DNA from 3 places in the Streptomyces sp. NPDC087428 genome. Region 3 is predicted to be linked to each of the others. Evidence: predicted binding sites of a transcription regulator. Region 3 holds the regulator's gene; each other region holds the start of a gene.

Region 1 (4,278 bases), on a different contig from region 3:
CGTCGATCAGCCGGCCGCCGCACCGGCTCACGATGTCGGCGACCAGATGGGCCCGGATCACCGCGCCGTCCGGCTCGTACAGATAGCGGCCGACCGGTCCGACCGGCGGGGCGGGCAGCACGGCCGGGGCCGCCAGGGTGGCGCCGGACGGGAGCAGCGTGGCGCGGTACGAGCCGGCCTCGAAGCCCTCGCCGAACCAGAGCACCGCCTCCTTCACGTCGCCGCCGTCCGAGATCCACTCGGCCTCCGCCTGCGGGCCGATCGCCTCGTGCGGGACTCCCGGGGCGATCTTCAGCGCCGCCCTGGGGGCCTTCAGCGCGGCGGCGGTCGCCCAGGAGAGGGGCGGGGAGTAGGCCTCCGGGTCGAAGATCCGGCCGCGGCCGCCCCGGCGGGCCGGGTCGACGAACACCGCGTCGTAGGGCGAGGTGTCGATCTCCGTGACATCGGCGCACCGCACCTCGATCAGCGCGTCCAGGCCGAGCGCGGCGGCGTTGGCCCTGGCCACCTCGGCGGTCAGCGGGTCGCGGTCCACGGCGAGGACGGAGATCCCGGCGCGGGCCAGCGCGATGGCGTCCCCGCCGATGCCGCAGCACAGGTCGGCGACGCTGCGCACCCCGGTGCCCGCGAACCGTCCGGCGCGGTGGGCCGCCACCGAGGTGCGGGTCGCCTGCTCCACCCCGTTCGGCGTGAAGAACATCCGGTGCGCGTCCCGCGCGCCGAACTTGGCCACCGCCCGCTGCCGCAGCCGGGCCTGCCCGAGCGCCGCGGAGACGAGGCCGGCCGGGTGGGTGCGGCGCAGCCGGGTGGCGGTGGCGAGTTCCGTGGCGGGGTCGTACGACCGCAGCTCGGCCAGCAGCCCGGCGCCCTCCGGGGTGCGCAGAGCCAGGAAGCCGGCGAGGGGGTCGGGGGCGTCGGGCGGGCCGGTCGGGGCGAGAGCGTTCACCTGCCCCATTGTGAGCCAGCCGGGGGACCGTGCGGGCCCGGTGGCGGTGTCGGCCCGGGAGCCCGATCACGTGCTGGCAGTATGCGGCGCCATGCAGCTTGTACGACAAAAGGAAGAATCCACCATGAAGAGCCGCAAACCGGGACAGGCGGAGCAGGCGGGGGCGGAGCAGGCGCGGACGCAGGCGGAACCGGTGCCGGGCGGGCCGGTGCGGAGCGGGACGGGACGCGGGCGGGGATACCTGCGGCGCCGGCCCGGTTACGCGGTCCTGGCCGCGCTCCTGGTCGCCGCGGTCGGCTCCGGCTGCGCGGCCGGGACCGACAGCCGCACCACGACCGGGGCCGGGCCGGGAGCCGGGGCCCTCGCCGGGCAGCCGGGCGGCCCGGCCGGGAACGCGGGGGCGGCGGGCACCCGCGCCGCACAGGCCGAGAAGGCGCGCCTCGCCCAGGCCGCCCGCGCGGTCGCCGCCAAGAAGTGGGGCCTGGCGAGCACGCCGCTGGCCGCCCCCGTCCCGCCCGCCGTGAAGCCGCACATCACCACCCGCAAGGGCTTCGAGGTCGAGGGCGGTGACGACTCGCTGCCGCCGGTCTTCACCACGGTCCCGACCGACAAGAAGATCGTCTTCCTGACGATGGACGACGGGGACGACAAGGACCCCGAACTGCTGAAGATGATGTCGGACCTGAACATCCCGTACAGCGCGTTCCTCAGCGACTACCTGGTGAGCGACGACTACGGGTACTTCAAGGACGCGCAGTCCCGCGGTGTCACCCTCAACAACCACACGCTCAACCACCGCTATCTGCCCGGTCTCTCCTACGGCGAGCAGAAGCAGGAGATCTGCGACCAGCAGGACATCATCGAGAAGCAGTACGGCGAGCGCCCCCGGCTCTTCCGGCCGCCCTACGGCAACTACAACGGCGACACCCTCCGGATCGCCAAGTCCTGCGGCATCACCGCCGTGCCCCTGTGGTCGGAGGAGGCCTTCCCCGACCACATGGAGTGGCGGGAGGAGGACCAGGACCTGCACCCCGGAGACATCATCCTCACGCACTTCCGCGGCAAGAAGGACTGGAAGGGCTCCATGCCCGACCTGGTCCGGGCCGTCATGAAGGTCATCACGGACAAGGGATACGCCGTGGCCCGGCTGGAGGACTACGTATGAGAAGGGCGCACCGGCTGCTGGCCGGACTGCTGGCCGCCGGTGCGCTCCTGACCGCCACCACCGGCTGCGCGCAGTCGGTGGACCCGATCGAACGGCTGGGCCGCAAGGCCGCGCAGCGGGTGAACCGGCCGCCGGGTCCGGCGGCGGCGCGGCCGGCGGCGGTGCACGGTGACCACGGGGCGCCGGGTTCGGTGGTCGTCGTCGCCTGCGGCCGGCCGCAGGGGTCCGGAACGGTCGGGAGGGGCCGGGCGTTCTCCCTGTGGCAGGGCCGGTTCGAGCCGGGTCCGGGCCTCGACGTCGAACGGCACGGACGCCACGAGGGGCGTGAATTGGCACTCCGCTTGACCGAGTGCTAATCGCGGTCATAGTCTCAGTGCTGGCACTCCCCACTGGAGAGTGCCAGCAGTACTGTGCGACCGGCAGGTCCGGCACCCGCGACGACGGGCCCACCTGGTCGCCCACCAAAGACTGTTAACCCCGTGAGATCTCCGAAGGGGGAGACCGGATCGTGTCGACCAGCTCCAAGGTTGCGATCAAGCCGCTCGAGGACCGCATTGTGGTCCAGCCGCTCGACGCCGAGCAGACCACGGCCTCCGGCCTGGTTATTCCGGACACTGCCAAGGAGAAGCCCCAGGAGGGCGTCGTCCTGGCCGTTGGACCGGGCCGCTTCGAGAACGGCGAGCGCCTTCCGCTCGACGTCAAGACCGGCGATGTCGTGCTGTACAGCAAGTACGGCGGCACCGAGGTGAAGTACAACGGCGAGGAGTACCTCGTTCTCTCGGCTCGCGACGTGCTCGCGATCATCGAGAAGTAATTCACCCACGTTTGCTTCTGTTCTGCGCCCCTGGCCCCCTGCGAAATAACTAGCCGGGCGGCGAGGGGCGCAGTTCTTGTTTTGAGAGGACAGTTCAGCTCCATGGCGAAGATCCTGAAGTTCGACGAGGACGCCCGTCGCGCCCTCGAGCGCGGCGTCAACAAGCTTGCCGACACGGTGAAGGTGACGATCGGCCCCAAGGGCCGCAACGTCGTCATCGACAAGAAGTTCGGTGCGCCCACCATCACCAACGACGGTGTCACCATCGCGCGCGAGGTCGAGCTGGACGACCCGTACGAGAACCTCGGTGCCCAGCTGGTGAAGGAGGTGGCGACCAAGACCAACGACGTGGCGGGTGACGGTACGACCACCGCCACCGTGCTCGCTCAGGCGCTCGTCCGCGAGGGCCTGCGCAACGTGGCCGCGGGTGCGTCCCCGGCCGCCCTGAAGAAGGGCATCGACGCCGCGGTCAAGGCCGTGTCCGAGGAGCTCCTCGCGACCGCCCGTCCGATCGACGACAAGTCCGACATCGCCGCCGTGGCCGCGCTCTCCGCGCAGGACAGCCAGGTCGGCGACCTCATCGCGGACGCGATGGACAAGGTCGGCAAGGACGGTGTCATCACCGTCGAGGAGTCCAACACCTTCGGTCTGGACCTTGAGTTCACCGAGGGCATGGCCTTCGACAAGGGCTACCTGTCCCCGTACATGGTGACCGACCAGGAGCGTATGGAGGCCGTCCTCGACGACCCGTACATCCTGATCCACCAGGGCAAGATCGGCTCCATCCAGGAGCTGCTGCCGCTCCTGGAGAAGGTCATCCAGGCCGGTGCCTCCAAGCCGCTGCTGATCATCGCCGAGGACGTCGAGGGCGAGGCCCTGTCGACCCTGGTCGTCAACAAGATCCGTGGCACCTTCAACGCCGTCGCGGTGAAGGCCCCGGGCTTCGGTGACCGCCGCAAGGCCATGCTCGGCGACATCGCCACCCTCACCGGTGCGACCGTCATCGCCGAGGAGGTCGGCCTCAAGCTCGACGGCGCCGGTCTCGACGTGCTGGGCACCGCCCGTCGCGTCACCGTCTCCAAGGACGACACCACCATCGTCGACGGCGGCGGCAAGTCCGACGAGGTCAAGGGCCGGGTCAACCAGATCAAGGCCGAGATCGAGGCCACGGACTCCGACTGGGACCGCGAGAAGCTCCAGGAGCGCCTGGCGAAGCTGGCCGGCGGTGTCTGCGTGATCCGCGTCGGTGCGGCCACCGAGGTGGAGCTCAAGGAGAAGAAGCACCGTCTGGAGGACGCCATCTCCGCGACCCGCGCCGCGGTCGAGGAGGGCATCGTCTCCGGTGGTGGCTCCGCT
Region 2 (4,278 bases), on a different contig from region 3:
TCACGACGTCGTGCGGCCGCAGAAGCCGAACACGATCGCCAAGTCCCTGGCGATCGGCAACCCGGCCGACGGCCCGTACGTCCTGGACATCGCCCGCCGTACCGGCGGCGCCGTCGAGGATGTCAACGACGAGCAGGTCGTCGACGCGATCAAGCTGCTGGCGCGCACCGAGGGCATCTTCGCCGAGACCGCTGGCGGGGTGACGGTCGGCGTGACGAAGAAGCTGATCGAGGCAGGCCTCCTCGACCCGTCGCTCACCACCGTCGTCCTGAACACCGGCGACGGCCTCAAGACGCTGGACGCCGTGGCCGCCACCTCGCAGGCGACGGCGACGATCAGGCCGAGCCTGGACGCCTTCCGCGCCGCGGGCCTCGGCACCGCCGGCTGACCCCACCCGAGACTCCAGGAAGGGCACCCACCATGAGCGTCAAGGTCCGTATCCCCACCATCCTCCGCACCTACACGGGCGGCCAGGCCGAGGTCCCGGCCGAGGGCGCGACCCTCTCCCAGGTCATCGAGTCCCTGGAGAAGAACCACCCGGGCATCGCCGCCCGCGTCCTGGACGACCAGGGCAAGCTCCGCCGCTTCGTGAACGTGTACGTCAACGACGACGACGTGCGCTTCGAGGGCGGCCTGGAAGCGGTCACCCCTGACGGCGCGGGTGTCTCGATCATCCCGGCCGTCGCCGGCGGCTGCTGACCCCCGGGACCCGAGCGGTCCCGCTCCACGCGTCACCGGAATTGCCCTCTCTGCGACAGAAGCGGAGGGGGCAATTCTGCATGGTTGAACGCGGTAGAGTGTGGGAAGTCCCCTCCGCTGCCCGTGCCCCCCGCATATGAGAATGCGCCCGGCCACGACAAGATGCAGCCAAAGTAACTGAGCCTCTTGCGCCATAAGTCGCCTTTGCCTGGCCCGACTTGCCCTGGAATCTTATGAGTTACTCATATTCGGGCGATCGGCGCTGCCCAGAATTCTCGTCCGATTGACCTGTTGCAGAGGGCAGTTGGGCAGATACATTCGGCCGCGGTCGACGCGTTCCGGCGCACGCACCCTCTCCTGTCGGAGGGTGAGTTCTGACCCGGGCCCGCGAAGTGCGGTCCTGTGCAAGGGCCAGTAATAGGGGAGTTAGGCATGGCTCAGGGCACCGTCAAGTGGTTCAACGCGGAGAAGGGGTACGGCTTCATCGCGGTCGACGGTGGTGCGGATGTTTTCGTCCACTACAGCGCGATCCAGATGGACGGATACCGCACCCTCGAAGAGGGTCAGCGAGTTGAATTCGAAATCTCGCAGGGCCAGAAGGGGCCGCAGGCGGACATGGTCAAGCTCGCTGTCGGCTGAGCTCGGCACGGTCGGCCAACGACACTACTCACGCACGGAGGGCCCGTACCCCTGGGGTACGGGCCCTCCGTGCGTCCCGAACCCCTCCGCACGCGCGCTCCGGTTGTCCACACTCCGGAGGGGGACGCTTGCACTCTCGGGGGTCGAGTGCTAATCATTGGGCTTAGCACTCTCCGGGTGAGAGTGACAGAAACTTGGACCGGGCCGGTGAGGCCCGCAGGTCTGTCGGGGCAAGGAACCGGCAGGCGGCAGGCCGTCCGTCGCGGGCGCCACTCGGTCCGGAGAAATCCACCCCTGTCCGGGAGGACCACTTCATATGGCCAAGATCATCGCGTTCGACGAGGAGGCCCGGCGCGGTCTTGAGCGCGGCATGAACCAGCTCGCCGACGCCGTCAAGGTCACCCTCGGCCCCAAGGGCCGCAACGTCGTCCTTGAGAAGAAGTGGGGCGCCCCCACGATCACCAACGATGGTGTTTCCATCGCCAAGGAGATCGAGCTGGAGGACCCGTACGAGAAGATCGGTGCGGAGCTGGTCAAGGAGGTCGCCAAGAAGACGGACGACGTCGCCGGCGACGGTACGACCACCGCCACCGTTCTCGCTCAGGCGCTCGTCCGCGAGGGCCTTCGCAACGTGGCCGCGGGTGCGAACCCGATGGCTCTCAAGCGGGGCATCGAGAAGGCCGTCGAGGCCGTCTCCGCCGCCCTCCTGGAGCAGGCCAAGGACGTGGAGACCAAGGAGCAGATCGCTTCGACCGCCTCCATCTCCGCCGCTGACACCCAGATCGGCGAGCTCATCGCCGAGGCCATGGACAAGGTCGGCAAGGAAGGCGTCATCACCGTCGAGGAGTCCCAGACCTTCGGGCTGGAGCTCGAGCTCACCGAGGGTATGCGCTTCGACAAGGGCTACATCTCGGCGTACTTCGCCACGGACATGGAGCGCATGGAGTCGTCCCTGGACGACCCGTACATCCTGATCGTGAACTCGAAGATCAGCAACGTGAAGGACCTCCTTCCGCTGCTGGAGAAGGTCATGCAGTCCGGCAAGCCGCTGCTGATCATCGCCGAGGACGTCGAGGGCGAGGCCCTGTCGACCCTGGTCGTCAACAAGATCCGTGGCACCTTCAAGTCCGTCGCCGTCAAGGCTCCGGGCTTCGGTGACCGCCGCAAGGCCATGCTCGGCGACATCGCCATCCTCACCGGTGGCACCGTCATCTCCGAGGAGGTCGGCCTCAAGCTGGAGAACGCCGGTCTCGACCTGCTCGGCCGTGCCCGCAAGGTCGTCATCACCAAGGACGAGACGACGATCGTCGACGGCTCCGGTGACAGCGACCAGGTTCAGGGTCGCGTCAACCAGATCCGTGCCGAGATCGAGAACTCCGACTCGGACTACGACCGCGAGAAGCTCCAGGAGCGCCTCGCGAAGCTGGCCGGCGGCGTGGCCGTCATCAAGGCCGGTGCCGCGACCGAGGTCGAGCTCAAGGAGCGCAAGCACCGCATCGAGGACGCGGTGCGCAACGCCAAGGCCGCCGTCGAGGAGGGCATCGTCGCCGGTGGTGGCGTGGCTCTGCTCCAGGCCTCGGCCGTCTTCGAGAAGCTGGAGCTCTCGGGTGACGAGGCGACCGGCGCCAACGCCGTCAAGCTGGCGCTGGAGGCCCCGCTCAAGCAGATCGCCGTCAACGGTGGTCTTGAGGGTGGAGTCGTCGTCGAGAAGGTGCGCAACCTGCCGATCGGTCACGGCCTCAACGCCGCGACCGGCGAGTACGTCGACATGATCGCCGAGGGCATTCTCGACCCGGCGAAGGTCACGCGCTCCGCTCTGCAGAACGCCGCGTCCATCGCCGCGCTCTTCCTCACCACCGAGGCCGTCATCGCCGACAAGCCGGAGAAGGCCTCCGCGGCCGCTCCGGGCGGCATGCCGGGCGGAGACATGGACTTCTGATCCTGACGGATCGGTAGTTCCGCACAGCTGTACGACGCCGGCCCCCGGGGAGTGATCCCCGGGGGCCGGCGCCGTTCGTGTGCCCGCGGTCCCAGCGGGCGGCTCCGGGGATCAGGCCGTCGTCGACGGCTTCTCGCGCAGGGCGTCGACGACCGCGCGCTCCAGGACCGCCGACTTGCTGATCAGGGTGCCCTTCTTGCCCATGGAGGTGTCCCTGATGAGGTAGCTCCGTTCGCCCAGGTACTCCAGGGTGGCCGAGTCGAAGATCCAGGCGGTGCGCCAACCGGCCCGGGTGTTGTCACGGGCCACACCGATCCCGTGCCGGCCGGCCGCGTCCACCGCGTCCGGGTCCACGCTCACGCCGGGGATCCTCGCCGCGGCCTTGTAGAGGGCGGCCGCGGTCCTCGGCGGCATCAGCGTCTCGCGCAGCAGCTCACCGATGGCGTCGAAGGTGTCCTGGTCCTTGTTCCGGTCCCCGGCCGGGGTGTCGCGCGCGTCCTGGTCCCGGGTGATCTCGGTGCCGAGCCGCCGGAGCAGGGCGTCGGGGCCGGTGGGCAGCGAGGCCAGCCACGTGTACGTCGGCCGGCTGAGGCCCGCCGGGCTGCCGACGGGGGTCTCGCCGTCCGGGACCCCGACGACGATCGGGAGGTACGAGCCGTCCTGGTGGATCAGGCCCTCCTTGAGCACCGGCCCCGCCTTCTGCGCCATCCAGACCTCACGCTCGCTGGGCCCGGTCAGCTTCACCGGGCCGCCGAACTTGCCCTCGTTGCCGCTCTGCAACGACCTGACGTACACGAACTGGTCGCCGCGGACCTTCTGTTCGTCACTCTTCCCGGCGACCGAGGCGATCCGGTCGAGGAGCACGGCCGCGCCGCGCGGGGACGCGGCCGGGGAACCCGTGCTCGCGGCGGCCGGTGCCGGAGCGCTGTCCCGGCCGGTCACGGCGAGGGTGGTCAGCAGTACTCCGCCCAGAGCCAGTCCGGCGGCGGGCAGCAGGACGG
Region 3 (4,278 bases):
CGAACGCGTCGAGGGTGTCGCGGGTCGGGCAGCCGAAGGTGAAGGAGACGACGGGGACCGGGTCCTCCAGCAGGATGGCGAGCTTGGCCTCGTAGCCGTCGTCGCCGCCGGAGTCGGTCTCACCGAGCGGGGTCTCGTACCAGGTTGCCTCGCCCGCGAGCTGGTGCCGGTACACCTCGACGGCGCTCGGGTCGGCGAGGTTGGGCTGCGGCATGAAGAGGTTGACGCCGAAGGGCTGGCCGGTCAGTCCGCGGACCTGCTTGATGTCGTTGTACATGCCGTCCGCGGTCTTGTACCCGGCGGCCAGGAAGCCGAGCCCGCCGGCCTCGGCCACGGCGGCGACGAGCTGCGGGCAGGAGACTCCGCCCGCCATCGGGGCCTGCACGATCGGATACCGGCAGAGATCGGTCAACGCGGATGGCATGACGGCATCGTGTCATGTCCTTCCTGTCCCGTGATGCGCACCCCGTGGCCACGTTATGTCCGCAATGCCGTACGGGCCCGGAAACCCGGGCCCGTACGGTGCCGACGCTGGGAACGGCGCTGGACTAGCGCCCGTTGAACGCGTCCTTCAGACGCGAGAACAGGCCCTGCTGACCGGGCTGGAACTGGCCGGTGGGCCGCTCCTCGCCGCGCAGTTTCGCCAGCTCCCGCAGGAGGCGTTCCTGTTCGGGGTCCATCTTCGTCGGGGTCATCACCTCGACGTGCACGATGAGGTCGCCGCGGCCCCCGCCCCGCAGGTGGGTGATGCCGCGCCCGTGGAGCGGGACGGACTGGCCGGACTGGGTGCCCGGCCTGATGTCGACCTCCTCCAGGCCGTCGAGCGTCTCCAGCGGCACCTTGGTGCCGATGGCCGCCGCCGTCATGGGGATGGTGACCGTGCAGTGCAGATCGTCGCCGCGGCGCTGGAACACCGCGTGCGGCAGCTCGTGGATCTCGACGTAGAGATCGCCGGCCGGGCCGCCGCCGGGGCCGACCTCGCCCTCGCCCGCGAGCTGGATGCGGGTGCCGTTGTCGACACCCGCGGGGATCTTCACGGTGAGGGTGCGCCGCGAGCGGATGCGGCCGTCGCCTGCGCACTCCGGGCAGGGGGTCGGCACGACCGTGCCGAAGCCCTGGCACTGCGGGCAGGGCCGCGAGGTCATGACCTGGCCGAGGAACGACCGGGTGACCTGGGAGACCTCGCCGCGGCCGCGGCACATGTCGCATGTCTGGGCCGAGGTGCCGGGTGCGGCGCCCTCTCCGCTGCAGGTCGTACAGACGACGGCCGTGTCGACCTGGATGTCCTTGGTCGTGCCGAAGGCCGCCTCGGAAAGGTCGATCTCCAGCCGGATCATGGCGTCCTGGCCGCGCCGGGTGCGCGAACGGGGTCCGCGCTGCGACGCCGTGCCGAAGAACGCGTCCATGATGTCGGAGAAGTTGCCGAAGCCGCCCTGTCCGAAGCCGCCCGCGCCTCCTCCGCCGGAGGCGGACAGCGGGTCACCGCCGAGGTCGTAGACCTGCTTCTTCTGGGCGTCCGACAACACCTCGTAAGCGGCGTTGATCTCCTTGAACCGCTCCTGGGTCTTCGGGTCGGGGTTCACATCCGGGTGCAGCTCGCGTGCGAGCCGCCGGAAGGCCTTCTTGATCTCGTCCTGCGAAGCGTCGCGGCGCACGCCGAGTACGGCGTAGTAGTCCGTGGCCACTTACGACTCCGCCAGGATCTGTCCGACGTAACGTGCCACTGCGCGTACCGCTCCCATCGTTCCGGGGTAGTCCATGCGGGTCGGTCCGACCACGCCGAGTTTGGCGACTGCCTCGTCGCCCGAACCGTAGCCGACCGCGACGACGGACGTGGAGTTGAGGCCCTCATGGGCGTTCTCGTGCCCGATTCGTACGGTCATGCCCGAGTCCTTGGCCTCGCCGAGCAGCTTCAGCAGCACGACCTGCTCCTCCAATGCCTCCAGCACCGGCCGGATCATCACAGGGAAGTCGTGCCCGAAGCGGGTGAGGTTGGAGGTGCCGCCGATCATCAGCCGCTCCTCCGTCTCCTCGACGAGGGTTTCGAGCAGGATCGAGAGCACGGTGGACACGGTCGCCCGGTCCTCGCTCTCGAAGGATTCCGGCAGGTCCTGCACCAGTTGCGGGACGTCCGCGAAGCGGCGTCCCACCACCCGGCTGTTGAGCCGGGCCCGCAGATCGGCGAGAGAGGTCTCACCGAACGGCGTCTGGCAGTCGACCAGCCGCTGTTCGACCCGGCCGGTGTCCGTGATCAGCACGAGCATCAGCCGGGCGGGGGCGAGCAGGAGCAGTTCCACGTGCCGCACCGTCGAGCGGGTCAGCGAGGGGTACTGCACGACGGCGACCTGCCGGGTCAGCTGCGCGAGCAGCCGTACGGTCCGTCCCACGACATCGTCGAGGTCGACCGCGCCGTCGAGGAAATTCTGAATGGCCCTGCGCTCCGGCGACGACAGGGGCTTGACGCCCGCGAGCCGGTCGACGAAGAGCCGGTAGCCCTTGTCCGTAGGGATGCGTCCCGCGCTGGTGTGGGGCTGGGCGATGAAGCCCTCGTCCTCCAGCACCGCCATGTCGTTGCGGACGGTGGCCGGGGAGACCCCCAGCTTGTGCCGCTCCGTGAGCGCCTTGGAGCCGACGGGCTCCTCGGTGCCGACATAGTCCTGGACGATGGCGCGCAGCACTTCGAGTCTGCGTTCGCTGAGCATCGCGCACACCTCCAGCTGTCTACCTCGGTCGATCTCGGGTCGTTCCCGGGACTTGCTCTGGCACTCTGTCCGTTCGAGTGCCAGCGATCCCCCGGTCAGTGTACGGCGACGGGGTGGGCCCCTAGCAAGGGCGACCGGCCACGCTACCCCGAGACCGCGCAGGTCGTTGCCGATAGCGTCTCCGTATGGACGTCGCTTGGGAAGAGTTCGGCTGGGAGCGGTTGGGTGACGGTGTGGGCCGGCGGCGGCTGCCCCGCTGGGACGCGACGGCCGCACTGGTGGCCGGAGCGGACGGTGCCCTGCTCTACGACACCGGTTCGACGCTCCGGGAGGGAGTCGAACTGCGGACCCGGGCCGAGCGGCTGCTCGGCCGGAGGGTGACACATATCGCACTGAGCCATCCGCACTTCGACCACGTACTGGGCACGGCGGCCTTCGCCGGGGCCCGGGTGTACGGGGCGGCCGGTCTGACGGATCTGCTGCGGGCCGGGGCCGACGGCCTCCACCGCTCCGCGGTGGCGCACGGGGTGTCCGAACGGGACGCGGCGGAGGCCGTGGACGTGCTGGTGGCCCCGCACCACCAGGTGTACGGGGAGTGGACGGTCGACCTCGGAGGCGGCCGCCAGGTACTGCTGGCCGACGTGGGTCCGGGGCACACGGGCCACGATCTGGCGGTGCTGGTGCCGGGCTCGCCCGCGGTCGTCCTCTGCGGCGACCTGGTCGAGGAGTCCGGTGAGCCGCAGGCGGGTCCGGACGCGGTCGTCTCCCGCTGGCCGGCCGCGCTGGACCGGCTGCTGGCGCTGGGCGGTGAGGACGCGCTGTACGTGCCTGGCCACGGAGCGGTGGTGGACGCCGCGTTCGTCCGGGCGCAGCGCGACGCGCTGGCCGGGCTCTTCGGCGTGTCGTGAGGCCGTCCCGTCCTATCGTCGTCCGATGCGCAGCTATCAGCCGGACCTGACCCCGCCGTGGAAGAAGTCCGCCCCCGCCCCCGAGGTGCCCGCCGATCCCGACCTGGTCGTGGAGGAGGCCATCACCGGCTTCTGCGGCGCGGTGATCCGCTGCGAGAAGACGGCCGCGGGGCCGACGGTGACCCTGGAGGACCGGTTCGGCAAGCACCGGGTCTTCCCGATGGAGCCGCGCGGCTTCCTGCTGGAGGGCCGGGTGGTCACGCTGGTGCGGCCGTCGTCCGGCGGCCCCGTCCGGCCCGCCCGTACGGCCTCCGGCTCGGTGGCGGTCCCCGGGGCGCGGGCGCGGGTGGCGCGGGCCGGGCGGATCTACGTGGAGGGACGGCACGACGCGGAGCTGGTCGAGCGGGTCTGGGGCGACGACCTCCGGATCGAGGGAGTGGTCGTCGAGTACCTGGAGGGCATCGACGACCTGCCGGCGATCGTGCGCGCGTTCTCGCCGGGCCCGGACGCGCGCCTCGGTGTGCTGGTCGACCATCTGGTGCCGGGTTCCAAGGAGTCCCGTATCGCGGCACAGATCTCGGACGGGAACGTCCTGGTGGTCGGTCATCCGTACATCGACGTGTGGGAGGCGGTGAAGCCGTCGTCGGTGGGAATCGGCGGCTGGCCGG

The links. Region 3 encodes HrcA, which represses chaperone genes, less so after heat shock. Its sites were predicted from a motif close to TTNGCACTCNGNNNNNCNGAGTGCNAA; they were not measured.
Region 1: a site for HrcA is predicted at 2,485-2,511, ahead of groES (co-chaperone GroES). Genes of this name have one in related genera too.
Region 2: a site for HrcA is predicted at 1,466-1,492, ahead of groL (chaperonin GroEL). Genes of this name have one in related genera too.

Annotation. Positions count from the first base shown of each region.
Region 1 is NZ_JBIUXR010000012.1:52,045-56,322, forward strand. Features, by position in the region: gene ACIO3R_RS25465 (methyltransferase domain-containing protein) at 1-952, opposite strand, end outside; gene ACIO3R_RS25470 (polysaccharide deacetylase family protein) at 1,068-2,108, shown strand; gene ACIO3R_RS25475 (hypothetical protein) at 2,105-2,464, shown strand; gene groES (co-chaperone GroES) at 2,614-2,922, shown strand; gene groL (chaperonin GroEL) at 3,025-4,278, shown strand, end outside.
Region 2 is NZ_JBIUXR010000007.1:200,271-204,548, forward strand. Features, by position in the region: gene thrC (threonine synthase) at 1-388, shown strand, start outside; gene ACIO3R_RS16910 (MoaD/ThiS family protein) at 421-699, shown strand; gene ACIO3R_RS16915 (cold-shock protein) at 1,132-1,338, shown strand; gene groL (chaperonin GroEL) at 1,655-3,277, shown strand; gene ACIO3R_RS16925 (CU044_5270 family protein) at 3,389-4,278, opposite strand, start outside.
Region 3 is NZ_JBIUXR010000001.1:157,920-162,197, forward strand. Features, by position in the region: gene ACIO3R_RS00725 (nitronate monooxygenase) at 1-424, opposite strand, end outside; gene dnaJ (molecular chaperone DnaJ) at 549-1,685, opposite strand; gene hrcA (heat-inducible transcriptional repressor HrcA) at 1,686-2,702, opposite strand; gene ACIO3R_RS00740 (MBL fold metallo-hydrolase) at 2,888-3,610, shown strand; gene ACIO3R_RS00745 (DUF3097 domain-containing protein) at 3,636-4,278, shown strand, end outside.